DNA from 2 places in the Paenibacillus sp. J22TS3 genome. Region 1 is predicted to be linked to the other one. Evidence: predicted binding sites of a transcription regulator. Region 1 holds the regulator's gene; the other holds the start of a gene.
The links. Region 1 encodes NrdR, which represses ribonucleotide reductase genes. Its sites were predicted from a motif close to AACACNATATATNGTGTT; they were not measured.
Positions count from the first base shown of each region.

Region 2: KJS63_RS07955 (adenosylcobalamin-dependent ribonucleoside-diphosphate reductase) is a predicted target of NrdR. The motif match lies at 4,122-4,139, and genes of this name have one in related genera.

Region 1 covers NZ_BOSF01000002.1:65,367-76,214, reverse strand. The annotation lists gene KJS63_RS06275 (2-aminoethylphosphonate aminotransferase) at 1-561, opposite strand, end outside; gene aepY (phosphonopyruvate decarboxylase) at 558-1,718, opposite strand; gene aepX (phosphoenolpyruvate mutase) at 1,718-2,617, opposite strand; gene KJS63_RS06260 (YheC/YheD family protein) at 2,660-3,388, opposite strand; gene KJS63_RS06255 (hypothetical protein) at 3,602-3,790, opposite strand; gene nrdR (transcriptional regulator NrdR) at 3,816-4,286, opposite strand; gene KJS63_RS06245 (alpha/beta-type small acid-soluble spore protein) at 4,399-4,629, shown strand; gene KJS63_RS06240 (lytic transglycosylase domain-containing protein) at 4,695-5,258, opposite strand; gene coaE (dephospho-CoA kinase) at 5,255-5,851, opposite strand; gene mutM (DNA-formamidopyrimidine glycosylase) at 6,084-6,935, opposite strand; gene polA (DNA polymerase I) at 7,003-9,669, opposite strand; gene phoU (phosphate signaling complex protein PhoU) at 9,788-10,447, opposite strand; gene pstB (phosphate ABC transporter ATP-binding protein PstB) at 10,469-10,848, opposite strand, start outside.
Region 2 covers NZ_BOSF01000002.1:445,608-456,455, forward strand. The annotation lists gene KJS63_RS07940 (hypothetical protein) at 1-681, opposite strand, end outside; gene KJS63_RS07945 (YqhG family protein) at 1,030-2,112, opposite strand; gene KJS63_RS07950 (DEAD/DEAH box helicase) at 2,120-3,862, opposite strand; gene KJS63_RS07955 (adenosylcobalamin-dependent ribonucleoside-diphosphate reductase) at 4,200-6,980, shown strand; gene KJS63_RS07960 (glucoamylase family protein) at 7,400-8,752, shown strand; gene KJS63_RS07965 (HD-GYP domain-containing protein) at 9,063-10,055, shown strand; gene KJS63_RS07970 (hypothetical protein) at 10,057-10,395, shown strand; gene KJS63_RS07975 (methyl-accepting chemotaxis protein) at 10,610-10,848, shown strand, end outside.

The DNA.
Region 1 (10,848 bases):
AATGTTCATTTCCTTCATCTGAATCGGAATAGCTGCAAAAGAGCTCATGGCATCCACAATCATCTCAATGTGATACTTTTTGCATAAATTCCCGATATCTTTCACCTTGTTAAGCAGACCGGTTGTGGTCTCATGATGTACGACGGCAAGATGAGAGATGGTGCGGTTGGAAGACTGGATATATCTTTCTAAATCAAGCAGATTAACTTCCTCATCGGGAGGGCTTTTGAATTCTAAATAATCCAATCCATAGACCTCAGCGATCTCGCACATCCGTTTCCCATAAGCGCCATTACTCACAATAATCACAGCATCCTTGTCTGGGACTGAACTGATCATGGATTCTACCGCTGCAGTACCCGATCCACCAAATAAAATGGCCGTATAGTGATCTGGATCCGCAACCAACTGAGTAAGCTCGGTAGAAATATACTCCATAATCTCGCCAAACACGGCCTCACGAGGGCAAATATCCGGAACTACCTGCGACCATTTGACACTTTCTGTAGTAGTTACCGGGCCTGGGGTAAGCAAAATCGTTTTCTTTACAGAAGAACTCATGAACTCCCCACATCCTTATCTTCCAAAGGAATATTATGAATAAAACGCTGCAGACGTTCTCTTACTTCGTGAGGCTTCATTAGAGGGCGGGCAAGCTTCTCCTTAGAGTATTTCGAAATTTTCATATGCACGAAAGTAAGGCCTTTAGTGTCTTTCCATTCTTGCAAAGAGGCCTTTAGTTCTTCTAGATTGTGAACATAGATGGAATTTGTATATCCGCAGGAGGCGGCAATATTAATGAAATCGATATTATGGGACACCGTGCTTTGTCCGCCAGTTGATTCATGGGCGTTATTATCGAGCAGAATATGAATCATATTGTTTGGATTGTAATACCCGTTTGTCGCAAGGCTTCCCATACGCATCAGCAGAGACCCGTCTCCATCAATCACGACGATGTTCTTGCTTGGTTGACTCAAGGCCAACCCCAGCCCGAAAGAGCTTATGCACCCCATAGAACCTACCATGTACAGATTATTGCTGGCATCTTCAATTTCATATAACTCACGCCCGGTTTTACCAGTTGTTGCGAGCTGTACAGTATTGTTGTCTTTCAACGAGTTAATTACAGACAATGCATCATACCTCGTAGGCATTTGATTGTCCGTGTGAGCAAGCTTTCTAACCTGGTTTAAGTGGACAGTGACTTGTTGTTTTTTCAAAGGCTCTTTGTCAAAGGTCCCTTTCTTAACAACAAAAAAGAACGCCCGATTCCGGGAAATTTGCTCATTAGCGAAAGCAAGTTGATTCTTAGCCTCCTCCAAATCGTTGGAGAGATACTGCCATTCCACATTCATTAAATTCAGCATCTGCGTTGTGATCCTGCCCATCAATTCATGCTGAGGCTCGTCAGGGATACCTGGTTCTCCGCGAAGGCTGACAAATCCAAGCAGCGGTATACGAAAAGGGTAAGTGAGGGAGGTTAATGGCGAAACGGCATTAGTCAGTCCTGAATTTTGCATAAGAACAACCGGCTTCTTTCCTCCTATATAAGCAGCGGATGCAATAGCAACCGCATCTCCTTCGTTAGCAGCAGCAACATAATCGCATTCATTGATGGCAAAATTGATCAGGCTTTTCAAGAAGGAGCATGGCACACCGCTAAAAAAAGTAAAACCTAATTTCCACAGCTCTTTGCCAAACAGCTTCGTATCCATTATATGCGCTCATCCAAATCCTGCTCCGACGATGGGAGATATTGTTCTTCCGCAGCTTCCAGCTCTTCTACTCCTTGAAGTCTGAATACTTCTTCAAGTGAAGCTACGTCCTTTTCAATTTGGACTAGGCTCTCATCCCGGTATATTCGGGCAGATATATTTTTCATGGCTTCAATGGAAGACCTCAAATTATGGTTGGCCCAAATAACAAGACTAATCCCCAACTCCTGAAACTTTGAGGTTGGAGTCATATAATACTTTGTAGGGACAATGACTACCGGCAATCGGCCTGCCCATTCCTTCATGAATGCTTCGATCTCAGCGATGTCCGATCTTTTGCTGTGTATCAACACGGCATCCGCACCCGCCTTCCGGTAGGCTTCTGCCCGCTTCAGCGCCTCTTCTAGTCCCCTCCCTGTAATAAACGCTTCCACTCTGGCCACAACCACAAAATCATCATCGTTTTGTGTATCTTTCATCGCCTTAATCTTTCCGGAGAACTCATCGATATCAGCCATAGGCTGCAGCTGACCGTTAATGAATGAATTCATTTTAGGGAATTGCTTATCTTCGATGCAAACGCCTGCTATATTGCGCTGCTCCAGCTTTTTCACAAGACGTCTTGCATTGTTGAAGTTACCATACCCCGTATCTCCATCCAACAAAATCGGAATGGAGGTGGCGTCACTCATAAATTCCAGAACATCTAAAACTTGAGTCCAGGAGGCTTCATTGTTATCCCTTACTCCCATCGCTGCAGAAATGGACAGCCCGCTAGCCCAGATTCCTTTAAATCCTGTCTCTTCCACGATTTTGGCAGACAGACCATTATGGGCCTCCATGATAAACTCCAGCTTTTTAGAATTGATAAGTTTTCTAAGCCGCTTTGTTTTTTTCATTGTGACTTTCTCCTCCCCCTCAAATATGGGCGGATTGGAAATCTACCCGCGAATAAGTTGCTTGTTACGCATAATCGTTCTGATCATGGTTTGATCGGGAAGTTGAGTAAACAACATATGACCGGGATGTGAATTAGCTTCAATGATCCAAATACGCCCTTTTTTATCTATAGCAAGATCAACACCTAACTCACGAATGGAATGCCGTTTGTTGATGATCTTGGCAATGGCGATGGATAGTTTGTTTATTTTACGATGATAGGCATCCACTTTCGATTGGTTATTCCCGGTTAGGCTTAAAAGTACTGTACTTAAAGGTGCGGCATGCCCTCCCTTAAGATAATTGGTTACGAATTTATGAGGTGCAGCTACACGGGCAGCGGTACCCGCAATCATCCATTTTCCCGCGGGCTTCTGTAAGTATATTCGGATATCAAAAATAACCCCATGATACTTCGCTAATCGAAGTCCTTTCTGCACCAAATAACGATGTTTAGTTTTGCGATAAGATTTTATTACTTTTAAGACAGAGTGAGATCCAACCACCTTCCGACTTGAACCACAACGAACCTCATAACCCTTTTTCAATCGCTTAGCCCGGATAATTCCGCTGCCACCACTCCCATGATTAGGTTTTATGAAGACAGAGGAATATGCTTTCAACATCCGTAAGGTCCTTGAATCCGTCATCCAGTGGGTTTCAGGTAAATACCGGCGCAAGACAGGATGCTTTAACATTTCTTTATGCTTCTTCATTTTTCCGATGGGCACAGACATCCCTCTTCTCTTTTGGGTTTTGTGCATGTAAAAGGATATTCATCAAATAACCCTATTGCGAGGGCCTCTGTCCATTTAGAAAATTAACCTACTCGACTTTTTTTTGAGTAAATCCAATACTACACGAACGTAATTCTCGATATGTACGGGAGAAAAATAAAACCCCGCCTAATGCTTAGGCAGGGTTTGCGCTGTTATTTTAGTGATTTACTGTCTAGCCCGAAGGCTCAGCTTCTGACTAATCTTAAGTCCGGCAAGTGCACCGGCTGCGCCGCATAGACTGACCAGAATTATCAGATCGTAAGATTGCCAGCCCAGCAGGAATGAGATTCCGCTGCCAAATGTAGTTCCAGCCAGGAATCCAAGTGATAATCCCACACTCTTCTCTGTGCCCATCTTAGAATTTCCACCTACATTCTTCTTAATCGTCCACTGCTGTATTTTTGGACAGCAGGCTCTTTAGCTCCTTCATAAACATGTTAATGTCTTTGAATTGCCGGTATACTGATGCAAAACGGACATAAGCCACCTCATCCACAGGATAGAGCTGCTCCATCACCAGCTCACCGATATAGCGGCTCTCTACCTCAGCAATGGCCGTGTGGCGAAGGGATCTCTCCACCTCCGATACGATCGATTCAAGCTGCTCTACGGACACCGGACGCTTCTCACAGGCCCGGATCAGCCCGCGCAGCATCTTCTCCCTGCTGAATTCTTCTCGGCTCCCGCCTTTCTTCACAACAATCAGAGGTGTCTCCTCAACCATCTCAAATGTCGTGAACCGGCGGCTGCACTGCTCACATTCTCTTCTACGGCGAATAGAACGATTATCGTTGGCCGGCCTTGAATCCAAGACCTTGGTGCCTAAATAATCGCAGTAAGGACATTTCAATTCATCACTTCCCTCATCTTTAAGATTGCCAATAAATTCATTTTTATTTCCGTAATGATATTTGAAAATACGAGACATAATAGTTGTACCAACCGGAGGGAGGTGAACAACAATGGCTCAAAACAACAGCGGTGGAAGTCGTAATGATTTGGTCGTAAGACAAGCAAACGGAGCACTGGAGCAATTGAAATATGAGGTTGCTCAAGAACTGGGTATTAATTTTCCTCAAGACGGTTATGCAGGTAACCTGACTTCCTATGAGAACGGTTCAATCGGGGGTACTATTACCAAACGTCTGGTAACCCTGGCTGAGCAGCAACTGGCTGGTCAATTCCGCCAATAGTTCTTTAGATGAGGAGCATTGGACAGGGTTCTCCTGTTCAATGCTCTTTTCTATTCCAATAAAGCCTAGAACTCCTTGTAGAGATCCTGGTACTGCTCATAATAGTGAGCTACCCGCTGTACATAGTGTCTTGTCTCACCAAAAGGAATATCCTTGGACGTCTCCAGACGGCCATCCCACTTCCCGCTTTTGATCCAGCTCTTCACCTTCGTTGGACCCGCATTATAAGCCGCAATTACCGCAATTTCATTACCTTCGAATTGATCATAAAGAGACTTCAAATACCAGCTTCCGATCTGGATGTTCTTATCCGGCTCCTGCTTCAGGCTCTCCAAGGACACATCCGGCAGACCCGCCTTGCTGATCACCCATTTTGCGGTATCGGGCATAATCTGCATCACGCCAAGCGCGCCCTTGGACGATTCCTGGTTAGCCTTATAATTCGTCTCCACCCGAATAATAGCCGCAACCATGAATGGATCGATGTGATTTACCGCCGCATGATGCCGGATTTCGTCTTTATAATATATAGGATAGAATAGCACCAGCCACTTGGAGTTGAAAAAAATCAACACAATAAAACTCAGAAACAACAGAAGCAGCACCCTCTTCTTACGCAGCCACTTCATGATAATCCTTTTCCTAACCAAAATTGGTTAATCTGCTGCTCTGTATGCTCCAGCCCCAGACTATTGTCAATAACAATGTCAGCAAGCCTCTTCTTCTCTTCAATATCCATCTGCGCCGATATCCGTGCAAGAGCCTCTTCCCGGGTCAGATCATTGCGCTTCATAAGCCGGCTAAGCTGCATCTCCCGCGGGATGTACACTACCATAACCTCGTCAAAGGAATCTCCCTGGCCCGTCTCATAAAGCAGCGGAATATCCGACACAATAAGCTTTCCCGGGTGCTGGGACTCCAATGCCGCGGCTCTGCTCCGCATCTCTGCACGGATCGCAGGATGGGTAATCCCTTCGAGTACTTTTCTTTCTTCCTTATGGGCAAAAATATGCTCTCCTAACTTCTTACGGTTCAGTGTCCCGTCCGGGAGAAGCATCGCTTGTCCGAAATGCGCCACTACCGCGTCCAATACCGGATGACCTGGCAGCATCACTTCCCTGGCTACAATATCCGCATCAATCAGCAGCGCCCCACGTTTCACAAGCATTTGGGAAACTGTACTCTTCCCGGTTGCTATTCCGCCGGTTAGCCCGATATTCATTTCGTCACCTCTTTAATGCTTCTTCATTCCTATATAAAATGAACTTATGAAGGATACACTTCTAGGTCGCTTCGATGCCGAGTGTTCTTACGACCACTGTTGTCTCCGAAATCCTTGAAATAACTATCCAGTGGGGCATTTCGGAGACAAAGGCGGACGCTACGCTTCTTCAGAATCACTCGGCCTCTCCGCTGAGATCGGTTAATTCTAAAGTTCATTTTATATAGTAACTTTACTTCTTCTTATTGTTCTTAAGCTTCATGACCTGACAGCTTGGACAAAAATGGGTTCCGCGCCCCCCAACCACCGACTTCTCCACAGGAGTGCCGCAAACCACACAAGGGGCGGATTTGCGCCCGTAAATTTGCAGGGAATGCTGGAACATGCCCATCTCCCCCTGGCCATTTACGTAAGATTTGATGGAAGATCCGCCCGCTTCGACGGCCTCGGTCAAAGTAAGCACAATCGCTTCGTACAGCCGTTTTAGCTCATCCGTCTTCAGCTCTGAGCAGATTCTCTCTGGGTGAATTCCCGCCCGGAACAAGGCTTCATCTACATAAATATTCCCAAGCCCCACCACATATTCCTGGTTGAGCAGGGCGGGTTTGATTTTCGTCTTACGGGAAGCAACGGCCGCCTTAAATGCCTCGAAGGTAAACCCTTCATCCAGCGGCTCGAGGCCAAGCTTAGCCAGAGGTTTCTCGGTAAATTCCTCACCCGGATAGAACAGATGCATCGTGCCGAACTGGCGGACATCCTTGTATCTGAGCTCCGATCCATCGGTGAAGTGAAAAATGACATGGGTATGCTTCTCTACAGGTTCACCACTCTGGTAGACTCCGTATCTTCCCTCCATCCTTAGATGGGACACCAGCACGAGCCCGTCCATAATGATTCGCAGAAATTTCCCTCTCCGCCCTACCTCCAGTATAGTGTGTCCCTGAAGTTCAAGCCTAAACTGCTGGATATCGTCCGGCCGCTGAATGATCCGCGGCAGGGATACCGTTACATCCTGAATCGTCTTGCCAGTCACCAGTTGACTGAGTGTTCTTCTGACTGTCTCTACTTCCGGTAATTCCGGCATGATCTATTCACCTCGGTACTTCCTATTCTAACGGACTGGATATGGCCTGGGCATGGCGTTTAGACCTTTATTTCGCCTCATACCAGTTCAGCCCGCTGCTGACCTCCGCCTTCAGCGGTACAGATAAAGGCAGGGCTTTCTCCATCGTCTCCGGCACGAGACGGGTCATAATCTCCAACTCGTCCTCCGGCACTTCGAATACAAGTTCGTCATGCACCTGAAGCAGCATGCGGCTCTTCAGCTTATGCTCATGCAGCGTATCGTTCATCAATACCATAGCCAGCTTGATGATATCTGCCGCTGTGCCCTGGATTGGAGTATTCATCGCAGTACGCTCTGCGAAGGAGCGCAAATTGAAGTTAGACGCATTAATCTCAGGCAGATATCTGCGGCGCTCGAGCAGCGTCTTCACATAGCCGTCGCGCTTCGCTTCCTTAACGATATCTTCCATGTAGCGCCGGACTCCCTGGAACACTTCAAAGTACTGATCAATGAACTTGGCCGCTTCCTTACGGGTAATGTTCAGGTTCTGGGAGAGCCCATAGTCACTGATTCCGTATACAATACCGAAGTTTACCGCCTTGGCAGAACGCCGCATATTGGAATCCACGTGTTCCGCCGGAACGCCAAACACATCACTGGCAGTCTTCGTATGGATGTCCATATCGTTGACAAAAGCTTCCTTAAGCCGCTCGTCACCCGAAATATGCGCAAGCACCCGCAGCTCGATTTGGGAGTAATCGGCGGCCAGAATATGCCATCCCGGTTCTGATGGGACAAAGACCTTACGGATTTTGCGGCCCTCTTCCATCCGGATCGGGATGTTCTGGAGGTTCGGGAACTGGCTGCTAAGTCTGCCGGTGGCTGCAATGGTCTGCCGGTAATACGTGTGGACCTTGCCGGTCTCCGGCCGGATTTCCTTCAGCAGTCCCTCCACATAAGTGGACTGGAGCTTCGCCAGCTGGCGGTATTCCAGGATGGATTGCACGATATCATGGTAAGGGGCAAGCTTCTCCAGCACCTCCGCATCAGTGGAATAACCCGTTTTGGTCTTTTTAATCACAGGAAGCCCCAGCTTGTCAAACAGAATTTCTCCAAGCTGCTTCGGCGAATTAATGTTAAACTCCATACCGGCAAGCTCATAAATATGCTGTACCAGCTTCTGAATCTGGCCCTCGAACTCCTTGCCCAAGGCAGCAAGATCATCCCGGTTCACCGAGATTCCCTGCTTCTCCATATCCGCCAAGATTCGGGAAAGCGGCATTTCAAGCTCGAAGAACAAACGGTTCATCTCGTTCTTCTCCAGCTCTTCCTGCTGATATGGAATAATCCTCTGGGCAGCTGCAGCCTTATGGGCCAGATGTCCACTTAGCACTTCCACGTCCGGCACTTTATACTTTGCCCCCTTGCCGAACACCTCATCATCCGGCGTCAGGAACGGCAGACCATATTTGGAAGCCAGGCCGCTAAGGGTCTGATTGTTCTCCGTCGGATCAAGCAGGTAGGCGGCAAGCTGGATATCGAAGGAAGCCCCTTCAAACCGGATTCCATGCCAATGGAGCGCAAGATCCACCCGGTGCAGATCATATCCCCGCTTAGGCGTGCCTGAATCGGCAAGCCACGCGCGTACAGGCTCACCGGCTTCTTCTTTTATAAAATCAAAAGCAACATAGTAATGACGCTCCGAAGTGGAAAGAACCAGACCCACAATGTCCGCATGGTGCGGATTCTCCCCGTTCGTCTCGACATGCAGCACGTCGATTTCACTAAGCTGTGAGGCCAGTTCTCCTACAGTGCCTTCGTTCACTACAACAACCTCAAGCTGAACAGCTTCAGCTGTTTCATCTGAAGCTCCTTCGCCCTGATTCGCCCCAGCCGTGAAGGATAGACGCTCCAGCAGCGATTTGAACTCCAGCTTCTGCAGCATAGGAGCCGCTTTCTCTTCCTGAAGCCCGCCGAACACCATATCATCCCAAAGGTGCTCCAGCGGCACCTCACGGAATATGGTGGCCAGACGCTTGCTCATCCGCGCATCTTCAGCATGGTTAATGAGGTTCTCTTTCTGCTTGCCCTTCAGCTCATCCGTACGGGCCAGCACCTCTTCAACCGAACCGAACTGATGCAGCAGCTTCAGCGCCGTCTTCTCCCCGATTCCTGGCACGCCAGGAATATTGTCCGAGGTGTCTCCCATCAGCCCTTTCAGATCCACGATCTGGGCCGGAGTCAGGCCGTACCGCTCCTGAATTTCCTGGATTCCGTAAGGTTCAACTTCTGACACGCCCTTACGCGTCAAAGAAACCTTGACGTTATCGGAGACAAGCTGAAGCATATCCTTATCCCCGGTAACTACAACCACCTTGCGGCCGGACTCGTCCGCCTGTCTGCTGACCGTCCCGATAATATCATCCGCCTCATAACCTGGAAGCTCAAAGCGTGCAATTCCAAAGCTGTCCAGCAAATCCTTAAGAATAGGGAACTGTTCAGATAATTCCGGAGGCGTCTTCTCACGCCCTCCTTTATAGTCTTGATAGCCTTCATGGCGGAACGTTTCCTTGCCCGCATCGAAAGCCACCATCATATGTGTGGGTTTCTCTTCCTGAATCAGACGGAGCAGCATATTGGTGAATCCGTATACCGCATTCGTATGCATCCCGCTTGAGTTGGTCAGCGGCGGCATCGCAAAGAAAGCCCGGTAAATAATGCTGTTGCCGTCAATGAGAATTAATTTCTCCATACTGCACCTCGATCCTTCGTACTACGTTCTATCTCATATGATAACACAAGGGCTGTCCGATTAAGAAATTTAAAAAAGCACCGGATTTCTCCGATGCTCTTCCTTCCCTGCTATTCGATTACTGGTTCAAATCCGGCCGCTGCCCGGTGGCCAAATACACGGCGCTCTCCCCAATATTAGTTGCGTGATCCGCGATCCGTTCAATATAACGGCCTACCAGAGTCAGCAGCATCGCCTGCTGCACATTCTCAGGATTCGAAGCCATAATACCGTACAGGTCACGGATAATCTGGCTGTAGAGGTGATCGATTTCATCGTCATCCTGGGCCATTTTATAAGCTAGATCCGTGTTCTCATCCAGGTAAGCCTGCAGTGACTCCTCAATCATAATCCCTGCCAATTCCGCCATCCGCGGGATATCCACCAGCGGTTTGATTAACTCCTGCCCCTCAAGGCGAAGTGTAATCTTCGCGATATCAATGGACAGATCCCCCATGCGCTCAAGATCGCTGGAGATCTTGAAGGCTACGATAATCCGGCGCAGATCCTTCGCTACCGGCTGCTGGGTCACGATGAGACGGGACCCAATCTCCATAATCTGGTCTTCCATGTAATTCAGTTCAGCATCCCGCTTAATAATAACCTCCGCCTTGGCGGTGTTCGTGGTCTGAAGGGCTTCAATGGCCCCTTTCAGGGCTTCCTGTACGTGCTCGCCCATGGCGCGCAGCAAATTACGCAGTTCTTCAAGGTTCTGATCAAACTCTTTTCTCCGAATCATCCCTAAGATGCTCCCTTCTACTTAACCAAATCGGCCCGAAATGTAATCCTCGGTTCTTGAATCCTGCGGCGTGGAGAACAGCTTCTGGGTCTCATCCGCTTCAACAACTTCCCCGTTCAGGAAGAAGACGGTTCTTCCCGAGATCCGGGCTGCTTGATGCATGTTATGCGTTACCATCACGATCGTATACCTGTCTTTTAACTCTTGTACCAATTCTTCAATCTTCAGCGTCGAGATCGGATCGAGGGCAGAAGTGGCTTCATCCATCAGCAGGATGTCAGGCTGAACCGCAAGCGCCCTTGCGATACACAGACGCTGCTGCTGTCCCCCGGATAAACTTAAAGCGGAGCGTTTGAGGAAATTCTTAACCTCGTCCCACAGCACGGCCTGACGAAGACTCT
Region 2 (10,848 bases), 380 kb from region 1:
ATTCTCATAAGTATTAAAGGCACGGCTCGTAATCACAGTTTTGTCAGGTTGTTTCAACTTATGGCTGCTGTTAACAAGCTTCGGTGAGGTCAGGGATAACGGGTTATTCAGCTGTCTGGCCCAGCTTGCGTCTGATTCTGGCAGAAGTTCCCCGCTTACGGCATCAAAATATTTAGAAGGCAGGCCGGCCGCTTTGGGAACGGCCTTCCACTCGGCTAGAGCAGGTCCCGCATATCTCATCTCCACTTCAAAGCTCCCAGACTGCCCTTGGCTTCTTAGGGAGCTGAGCATCTGTTCACGGCTCTTCTCGGAGAATAACGGGTCTGACCCAAGCCCATATTCAATTAAGGCATAACCTCCATGCGGGGCTGCTCCAATAATTAAATACCCGCTGGATGCCGGGGAGGTTCCCTCCACGATCACCATCCAGGAATGGGTGCCTGGTCCCAGCGGCTGAGTGTACAATCTAGCCCCCGCCCAATCCCGGAACGGGTCCTGGCTGGACAGATTTTTGATCATTTTCTGTGCGAATTGCTCCACTTTTTCAGGAGCGGTGGCAATGTTGGCTAATTCTGCAGCAGCATTAGCGTATGCAGGAGCAGCGAACAAAGTCTCATGGCTTGACAGCACCAGCGACAAGAGTAGACTCGTGCGGAGCAGCCGGCATAGTCGGTTCTTCATAGGGGCACCTGCCTTGATAGAGTAGTGAGCTTGTCCTCGGATTGACCTATATAAAATGAACTTTAAAAATTAACCTCTCACAGCGGAGAGGGCGAGTGATTCTGAAGAAGCGGAGCGTCCGGCTTTGTCTCCGAAATGCCCCTACTTGGATATCTAGTTCAAGCAATACGGAGACAACAGCGGCCTTAAAGAAAAGAACACTCGGCATCGCAGCGCTCTAAAGGGTAACCTTTATTAGTTCATTTTATATAGTGAAATAGATGCATTTATTGTAGCCAAGCCTGCCTCAGAAGGCTGTTACAACCTGTCGGGACAAGCTTGTCAGCGGCGTTCTATTTTTGCGGTCTTTTAGCGATACCGGTCTATTTGTCTTAATGGGTCCGGACGGAGATGAAAGATTCCGCAATTTATGGCGGAAACAAGAATGCGGGGCTCGTACTGCCAGCGTATTTCCTGCCGTCTGGCTTCATACTGCTCCTGAGCAGACAGCTTCTTCTCGGGGTCTTCCTCAAGCAGCAGATCTTTGTAATAAGCGTCAATCAGCTCCAGTTCCTCCTGGAGCCGGTTATGGGCTTCGATGGCCCAGCTTGAATCAACCGCATCCAATCGGCTCATTAACGCCTGCTCCAGAGCTTCCCGCCCCTGATCCAGACTGAGGCTGGTGGGCTCAATATGAATATTCTCCGGCAATCTTGGCGTCAGGTCCCTACCCTCGAGCCGTTCACGGAAGTGAATATCAATTCTGCCGCTGGACAGTGAGACGCCGATGAAGTGCAGCTCCTCGCGTTTCATATCACAAGCGAACTCAGCTTTGAAGCACACGCCCAGCCAGGGCTCATAAGCGGCAGGGAAGAGGGTGACCCGCTGCCGCTGGCCAGGGTCTTCAAACAGGTAGACACAGCTGCCTCCGCGCTTCGCCGCTGAGAAGATTGAATTCAGCCGGGGGCTGCCGAAATGCAGGTGTTCCCGTTGAATTCTTCCCGGACCTACGTTCGGGAGCGGCCGGACCACACCGAAGTAACGCCCTAAGATGCTGTCTTCGGCTTGGGGAGCCGAGGCGGGCTGGACCCATCCTGATGGTGGTCCTGATGGTTCTGATTGGGGGCCTGATACGGCTCCCGATGATCTTACAGGCTGATTCAGCTGGGCATGAAGCTTGCTTCGCCGCTCTTGTTCCGCATTCTCCGATTTCAGGAGCTCAGCCGCATCGTACTGTTCAGGATCGAAGACGAACAAGAAAGACATTGTCTCCGGCTCCGTCTGTGTACGCTCAATGAATCCCCAGTAGAACGGCCGTCCGGTCAGTTCCTTGTCGGCTTCAGGAGAGAGCTTCGTTGTGACGTGATAGGGGGATTGGTCTAGAATCTGACAACCTGTGGTCTGAAGGTAGGTCAGCACATAATCCCGGATTTGTTCCGTTGTCATGGTCATAACGGTCTTAGCCTCCTAAGAGCTGCTCCAGATTTCCCTCTTCTTCTTGGGGATCTCCGGCGCTAATCACTTCTTGTTTGATCGAATCCAGGGACTGCCCAAGCGACTCCACCTGCTTCCTGAGCTCCTCATCGCTCTCAGACTCCAGCATGATCTTGTACAAGCTTTTCTCCAGTGAGTGCTTCTTCTCAAACCGTTCGAGGATGACATCCAGGCTCCCGATGACGGTCTCGAACATGTTGATCTTCTCATGCAGAAGATTCAGGATATGTTCTTCAATCGTTCCGTTTGTGGACAGGTTGTAGATCCTGACATCGTTTTGCTGGCCGAGTCTGTGAACGCGCCCGATCCGCTGCTCAACACGCATGGGGTTCCAGGGCAGGTCAAAATTGATCATGTTGCGGCAGAATTGCAGATTGATGCCCTCTCCGCCAGCTTCGGTAGCGATCATTACCTGGGATTTCCCCCGGAACAGATCCATCATCCAATCCTTCTTGCCCCGGTTCATCCCGCCCCGGTAAGGAACTGCGGACAAACCGCGGTCCCGGAAATAGTTGAGCAGGTACTCCTGGGTGGCCCGGTATTCCGTGAACACGATCACCTTCTCATTCATCTCCCGGATAAGCTCCATGGTCTTCTCCGCTTTGGTATTCTCTTTGATAGCCTTGATGACATGAACCAATTCCCAGATCTGGTCTCTGACCGGGGAATCGGGGGCCAGCTTCTTGGATAAATTCACCAGTGTGACGAACACTGCATCCCGGCTGCTGCATACTTCCCGCTGCAGTGTAACGAGGGAGAGCATGCTGCTGAGATTGCCGCCGGACGCCTGGTATTGGCCCTTAATGAAGGAAGTAACCCCGTCATACAGCGCTTGTTCCTCTGGAGAGAGTTGAAGCGGCACATTGCGAACTATGCGCTTGGTGAAATTAAGCTGTCCATCCCCGCGCCGGTTGCGGATCATAACCTTGGCGAGTTCACCTTTAAGCTGGTCCTCATTCTTGACCACCCGCTTATCTACCACAAAATTCGCCGAGAAATCCCCCTGCCGGCCTAGCTGCCCGGGCTTAAGCAGGGTAATAAGATTAAACAGCTCATCCAGATCATTTTGCACAGGTGTGGCAGTCAGCAGAAGACAGTATTTTTTGCGGAGCTTCAGCATGAATTGGTAGTTGGTGGTCTTCTTGTTCTTCAGTTTATGGGCCTCGTCGACAATGACCAGGTCATATTCCTGACCCAGCAGAATTTCCTTGTGGGGATCACGTTTGGCTGTATCCATAGAGGCGACCACAATATCGGACTGCCAGGAGTGCGCCTTCTTCTGGGCGGTTGCCGTGATGCCGAATTTGGAATTAAGCTCTCTGACCCATTGCAGCACAAGGGAGGCCGGGACCAGGATGAGGACTTTGCGGACAAGCCCGCGGATGAGATATTCCTTGAGAATGAGTCCTGCTTCAATTGTCTTGCCCAGGCCTACTTCATCAGCCAATATGGCGCGTCCCCGCATCTCGAACAGCACCTTCCTGGCTGTATCCGTCTGATGGGGGAGAGGTTCAAGTCCATGCAGATGCTTCAGACACTGCATTTCTTCGAAATCTGTAACTAGAGCGGCCTCCTCAGACTGTATGGCTAGTGAGAACAAATCCCAGCTGTCCCATGGTCCTCCCTTGCCCAACCGGGTATCAAGCTGGCTGTACCAGGAACGGTCGAATTCCACTTTCGGGAGATCAGCTTCTCGCTGTGTATTCATGCTCTAGTTCCGTCCTTTCATAGATGCTCATTGATGCAGGGGCTGATGCTTAGTTCCCTGAGTCACGAGTACAAACCCAGGCCGTCTGAATTATAATGAGATGTAGGGTTAGTATGGACGAAAAAAAGCCTATTCATAACTTGTGAGAAACAGAGGAAGAATGGGTGATAGTCAAAGCTGTCTAGCGGTGCTCTTATCCGGGATTGAGGATATGACGAATATCACAATACTCCGATATGTGGTGTAGTATGATAATTGATGCTCAATATGTTGTGGTTTTATACCTATTTGGCTGTAAAGCTGATGAATTTATAAATGTTCAGGAGGTTGTTGCAAAATGAGTGGTACACTGCATCATCAACGTCTGACAGGCTTGAGTGAGAAAATATTTCTTGACCGGTATGCCTGGAAAAATCCCGATCCGAGTCATGCCGCGGTCGGTGATACTGTGCTGGTCTTGACTAAGGATGATCCTAAGTTTCCTACCAAGGAAGTCGGAGAAATCATCAGCCGGGAAGGCAGCAGAGCTACCGTGCTGACACGCAGCGGGGAGCAGGTCGTTACCGAGGTAGAGAAGCTTACCCTAAATATAGAGAAGACCCCTGAGGAGATGTGGGACCGGCTGGCCAAGGCGATGGCCTCGGCTGAAGCAACCCCGGAACTGCGGGAAGAGTGGGAGCAGCGATTCAGATATATTTTGGATGACTGGAAGCTTGTTCCCGGGGGACGGATCGCGGCAGGTGCGGGAGCGAGTGAAGAACTCACGCTGTTCAACTGTTATGTGATTCCGTCGCCTAAGGACAGCCGCGGTGGGATCATGGAGACCCTTTCAGAAATGACTGAAATTATGGCCCGCGGGGGTGGAGTGGGGATTAACCTAAGCTCCCTGCGGCCGAGAAGATCGGTAGTTAAGGGAGTTAACGGAACCTCAAGCGGAGCCGTCTCCTGGGGCGGGCTGTTCAGTTATACAACTGGCCTGATTGAACAGGGCGGGAGCCGGAGGGGTGCGCTGATGCTCATGATGAATGACTGGCATCCCGACATCCTTGATTTTATTACCGTGAAGCAGACGATGGGCCAGGTTACGAATGCGAATCTGTCCGTCTGCATCAGCAATGACTTTATGAATGCGGTTAAGCAAGACCTCGATTGGGAGCTGGTATTCCCGGACACGTCGGATGCTTCCTACACGGATACGTGGGACGGTAATCTGGAGAAGTGGAAAGAGGCTGGCGGCAAAGTTATTCACTACCGCACCGTGAAGGCGCGGGAGATCTGGGACATTATTATGGAGTCGGCCTGGAAATCCGCAGAGCCGGGAGTCGTATTCATGGAATATTACAACCAGATGTCGAACAGCTGGTATTTCAACCCGATTATTTGCACCAATCCTTGCGGAGAGCAGGGTCTGCCCGCTTGGGGGGTATGTAATTTATCCGCCATTAACCTGTCCAAGTTCTATGATGAGCAGCATCACGATGTTGACTGGGAGGAGCTGGGGCGTGTTGCGAGGGATTCTGTCCGCTTTCTTGACAATGTGATTGACACGACTCCTTATCATTTCGAGGAGAACGAGAGAAACCAGAAGAACGAGCGCCGGGTGGGGCTCGGAACGATGGGACTGGCGGAGCTGATGATCAAGCTGAACATCCGCTACGGAAGTCCAGAGTCCCTTGATTTTCTGGATCGTTTGTATGGATTCATCGCGCGGGAGGCTTATCTCGCTTCGGCGGAAATCGCGGGGGAGAAAGGGGCATTTCCAGCTTTTGATGCAGAGAAATATCTGCAGAGCGGGTTTATGAAGTCGATGGTGGAGACTTACCCGGAAGTGGGGGAGGCTGTGCGTGAGAACGGGGTTCGGAATGTAACGATTATCACGCAGGCTCCTACAGGAAGCACCGGGACGATGGTAGGCACATCAACGGGAATTGAGCCTTACTTTGCCTTCAAATATTTCAGACAGAGCCGGCTTGGCTTCGATGAGCAATTTGTGCCGATTGCCCAGGAATGGATGGATGCCCACCCGGGGCAGCCGCTGCCATCTTACTTCGTAACGGCTATGGATTTGTCCGCGGAGGATCATATCCGGGCCCAGGCCGCTATTCAGCGTTGGGTGGACAGTTCGATCTCCAAGACGGCGAACTGCCCGGCGGATTTTACAGTGGAGGAGACCAAGCGCCTCTATGAGCTTGCTTTTGACCTGGGCTGCAAGGGCGTAACGATCTACAGGGATGGAAGCCGGGATGTCCAGGTGCTTCAGACTGAGAAGAAGGAGGTGCCGCAACAGGCCGAGACAGCAGCAGCCAGCGGCTCTGAATCCGAGGGAATGGGGCTGAACGCCGATCAGAACCAGCTCCGGAAGGAGCAGGGTGAAGAAGCGGGTGCTAAAGCCGCAGCTGTAGAAGATCAACTTGAACGAATCATTGCCGAGAAAGCGGAAGGTCAGCGTTCCGAAGCGTCCGACCGGCTGATTGAGGTGGAGGGCTCGGGGATACAGAACCTGCTGCAGAGCGGACAAACTGTGGAGCTCAGTCCTTCGGGCAAACCGGGCTCCAGAGTCGTAGACAAGCAGTATAAGAGCCGCCCGCAAGTGCTGCGGGGCGCCACGTACAAGATGAACACCCCTTTTGGCATGGCTTATATTACGATTAATGACCTGGACGGCATTCCAGGGGAGATCTTCCTGAATGTCGGGAAGGCGGGCTCGGATGTGTTTGCCATGGCGGAGGCGCTTGGCCGGGTATGCTCTCTGTTCCTACGTTACGGGGATCACGGTCATAAGGTTGAGCTGCTGATCAAACACCTCAAGGGAATTGGCGGCTCCGGCGCGATCGGATTTGGCCCGAATCGGGTGGAATCCATTGCGGATGCGGTAGCGAAGGCACTAGAGACGCATGCCCAGCAGTCTTCATCAGAGAGCGGTGGCCAAGGACTGCCTGCCCCTGATGAACTCGTGGAACAGCTGCGGCATGAGCAGCAGGAACAGGCAGGGTCTAATGCCTCCGGCTTGGTCCAAAGCGCTTCCCGTGATTTATGCCCTTCATGCGGGTCAGCCTCGCTGATCAACATGGAAGGCTGCCGAACCTGCAGTAACTGCGGATACAGCAGATGCTCGTGAGCCATTGCAAAGCTTAATATATCAAGCAAGCCTCCTGAAAGTGTGTTGTAATCAGGAACTTCACTAATTGGAAGATGGCTTGTCATCTGGTTTGAATATGTATAATTGCCCCCAACCCTATGAGGGTGGGGGCCTTTTCGATTTACAGGTCAAGAATTATGGAACTAGAGCGTCACACCAAGTCGAAAGATGTGCTGGCATATTCCGTATGCTGCGTATAGTAGTTCTGGGTCCGACTGATTAGGAAAGCATTGACCGTCCGGAATTTTTGAAACGTTTCAATTTAATTTGTAAAATATATTTGTTTATTCCGTGCTTGACCTCTTTAATCAACTCAAAAAATGCTTCTCAGTAAATGGTTAATTATGGTATCATATATTTGAAACGTTTCGAAAAACTGAGTCTGAGAGGAGATAATAATGAACAAAGGTAAATTCGCAAGTTTTATTTTGACCCTGGGATTAATACTGAATCTTGTGGCAGCTCCTATGGTATCAGCCAGTAATGCCGGAAACGAAACTGCTTTTCGTGCAGAATTGAAAGCGGTTGCAAGTAAAACCTTTAAGTATTTCCAGGAAAATACCGATCCGAACACAGGTATGACTTATGATGAGGTGCGTATCACGGAAAAAGGAATGCAGGAAGCCAAACGTACTTCGCCGACCAATATTGGCATGTATATGATGAGTACGGTTTCAGCCCAACAATTGGGCTTGATTTCAAAGACAGAAGCGGTAAAGCGTTTACAAGTCACCCTGGATACGCTCGGAAAGCTGGAAAAATGGAATGGTCTGTTTTATAACTGGTACAACACAGATGATGGTTCCATTAAGAAAGATTGGGGTCAATTTATTTCTCAGGTAGATAACGGATGGCTTTCAGCAGGTTTAATTGTCGTTGGGCAAGCTTATGCAGAGCTGCGTGGGCAAACCAGCAAGTTGGTTGACAATATGAATTATCAACCGTTATATGATCCGGAAGTTGGCCAGTTCCGCGGCGGCTATGATGTCGCGAAAGGCAAACTGACCGACCATCATTACGGTATGTTCTACACTGAACCGCGTGTAGCAAGCTATATTGCCATTGGGAAGGGAGACGTTCCTAAGGAGCATTGGTGGAAACTGTATCGTACATTGCCGAAGGAATGGGATTGGCAAGCTCAAATTCCGCAAGGAAGTAATGTATTGCACGATGGGGTGAACGTTTTCGAAGGAACCTATGAGTACAATGGCGTTAAGTTTGTCCCGAGCTGGGGAGGAAGTATGTTTGAAGGGCTTATGCCTGGAATTGTGTTGAAAGAAAAAGAGCTTGGCACCAAAGCATTGGGTCTAAACAACAAACGTCATGTTGAGCTGCAAATCGCTTATGCAAAGGAAAAGGGTTATCCTGCTTGGGGCTTCTCACCATCGGCAACTCCTACTGGATACAGTGAGTTTGCGGCAACACCGCTGGGTACATCAGGTTATAAAGATGGGGCTACCGTAACTGCTCATGCTTCATTTCTCGCCCTGGAGTACGCACCTGAAGCTATACGAAAAAATATTAAAGCCTTAAAAGGCTTTAATATGTACAGCAAATATGGATTCTATGACTCCGTGAACGTAGAAACGGGAGAACTTGCTAAAGCTTATCTTGCACTTGATCAAGGAATGATTATGGTATCCATAGCTAACTATTTAAAGGATGGGGTTATTCGTAATTATTTCCACAGTGATCCGATCGGCCAAAAGCCAGAGGAATTATTGGAAAGAGAAGTTTTCGCTATTCATTAAAATAGTGGCACCGAATCTTTACGATTTGGTGCCCCCGTTTTTACAGTCTCAAACAAACGACTCGCAATCCGTCCTCTACTCTAAGCAGAATGGGGTATAAGGCCTATTATTGAGAAAATTACAGGGGGGTATATTGCATTAATTGCTCCATCAGTTACTGATTCTATGGTTCTATTTTCTGGATTTTATTAATTAATGTGGAATAAGCAGCCGAAGTCCTTTTTAGAGATACATTTACATAATTAGGTAAGCTCCTACTAGGGAGGATTTACTGAATAAGGGTAGGAGCACCAATACTGGAGGGATTGTAGTGCTTACTAATGAGTATCAAGAGCTAATTGGAATGCGGTTGTTAAAGAACATCTATGACGTGAGTGGCACATTACTGATCGGCAAGGGAACACTTCTTCGCAAGAGTCATCTTGAGAAACTCGCCAATTTCAAGATCAAGACCGAGGATGTTGAGGTCGCCGAGACAGGCCATCTTGTACCAAAGCACATACTTGAGATCGACGATTTCGTGCGGCAGAATAATGAAGTTCCGATGGATGATGTGGAGGGGAAACTGCTGCCATTTATTCAGGAGACGGCCAAGAGCTACAACCTCTATCGAGTCTTCTCGGAATTGGAGGAACAGGGGGATTTCCGCTACAAACAGAGCATTGGGGTCGCCCTTCTGGCTACTGCACTAGGTAGGCGGCTTAAGATGGATGAAGACGAGCTTGCCGTGCTTGCGACCGCAGCAAGTCTATATGATATCGGTTCGGTTAAACTCCCGAGTGATTTAATTCACAAACCGGAAAGGTTTGATACAAACGAATATGCGATTATGAAGCAGCACACGGTTCTAGGATACGAGTTGTTAAGCAAATCGGACGTCGATCCCAGAATTGCATTGGTTGCTCTGCAGCATCATGAACGAGAGGACGGCAGCGGTTATCCGGAAGGGCTGAAGGGTGACCAGATTGATCGCTTGAGTAAAATCGTGTCCCTGGTTGATGTGTATGTCGCTTTGATTTCAGACCGGCCCCATAGGCAAGCATTTCCTTTCTTTGATGCTATTCATGAAATCCATCGTCAAATTCGTATGAACCGGTTCGACTTGGTCATTGGTCATACGTTCTTGGATTTGTTGATTTCCACACAAGTCGGCTGCAATGTTGTTTTATCGGACGGTCGAACAGGTAAAATTCTGCTGACCAACGTCAACTATCCCACACAACCGCTCATTGTTTTGGATAATCACGAGTTTATTGATCTAAGCAAGACAGATCATATTCAGATTAAAGAGGTTATTGGATGAGATGTTTATTCTGATGCTGACCATCCTACCGAACAAGCCGTTAAAATCAAACTTTGCAATCCCCCCAGAATATTTAGCCAAAGATATTTCGCATCTCGCTTACATAGCAGGAACCCAGTATAGTAAAAGCTCGATCCAGAAGCTCACGAATATATTACGCCGCAAAGGATTCTATACGGTCGAGGACGTTGTAAACGCCAACGCGAAGCACATTCAACTTATCAGTCATATCGGCGACAAGTCTTTGAAGCTGCTGCTGGATCTATTAAGTGAGATGTCTGGGGAGCCGCGTTCTGTACATCTTGATCGTGCAAACCAAACGATAGAAGCTGATCATTAATATGCCTGACGGGGGGCAAATATCTCTAGCAGCCAAACAATTTAGAGCTCGCATTTTATGCCTGAAGTGAAGTTTCTTCACTTCAGGCTTTTTTTGTAAATAATTGGACGTTCTTCCCCACTTAACTGCTCTAAAGCTAAGAAGTTTATAGACGATATATATTATATAGTTCATTACCGGTTTGTTATCTTTTTAAAGAAAAAGGGGAGCAGTTATGAGGACAACGCAGAAGAAAGCATCAAACCCTGAAATATTTACACGTTCAAAGATGAAACTTGGCACCAAACTCGGGATTACGATGATATCCTTGGTTCTGATTCCGGCCTTGGTTATTGTATTTACCCTAAGACTCTTCATAAATGATTCCTCCAAAGAGATGTTTCAGAATTTCACCGAAAAACAGGTGAATCTGGCCAAGGAAAATATGAACATGTATTTTCACAATCTGGAGGA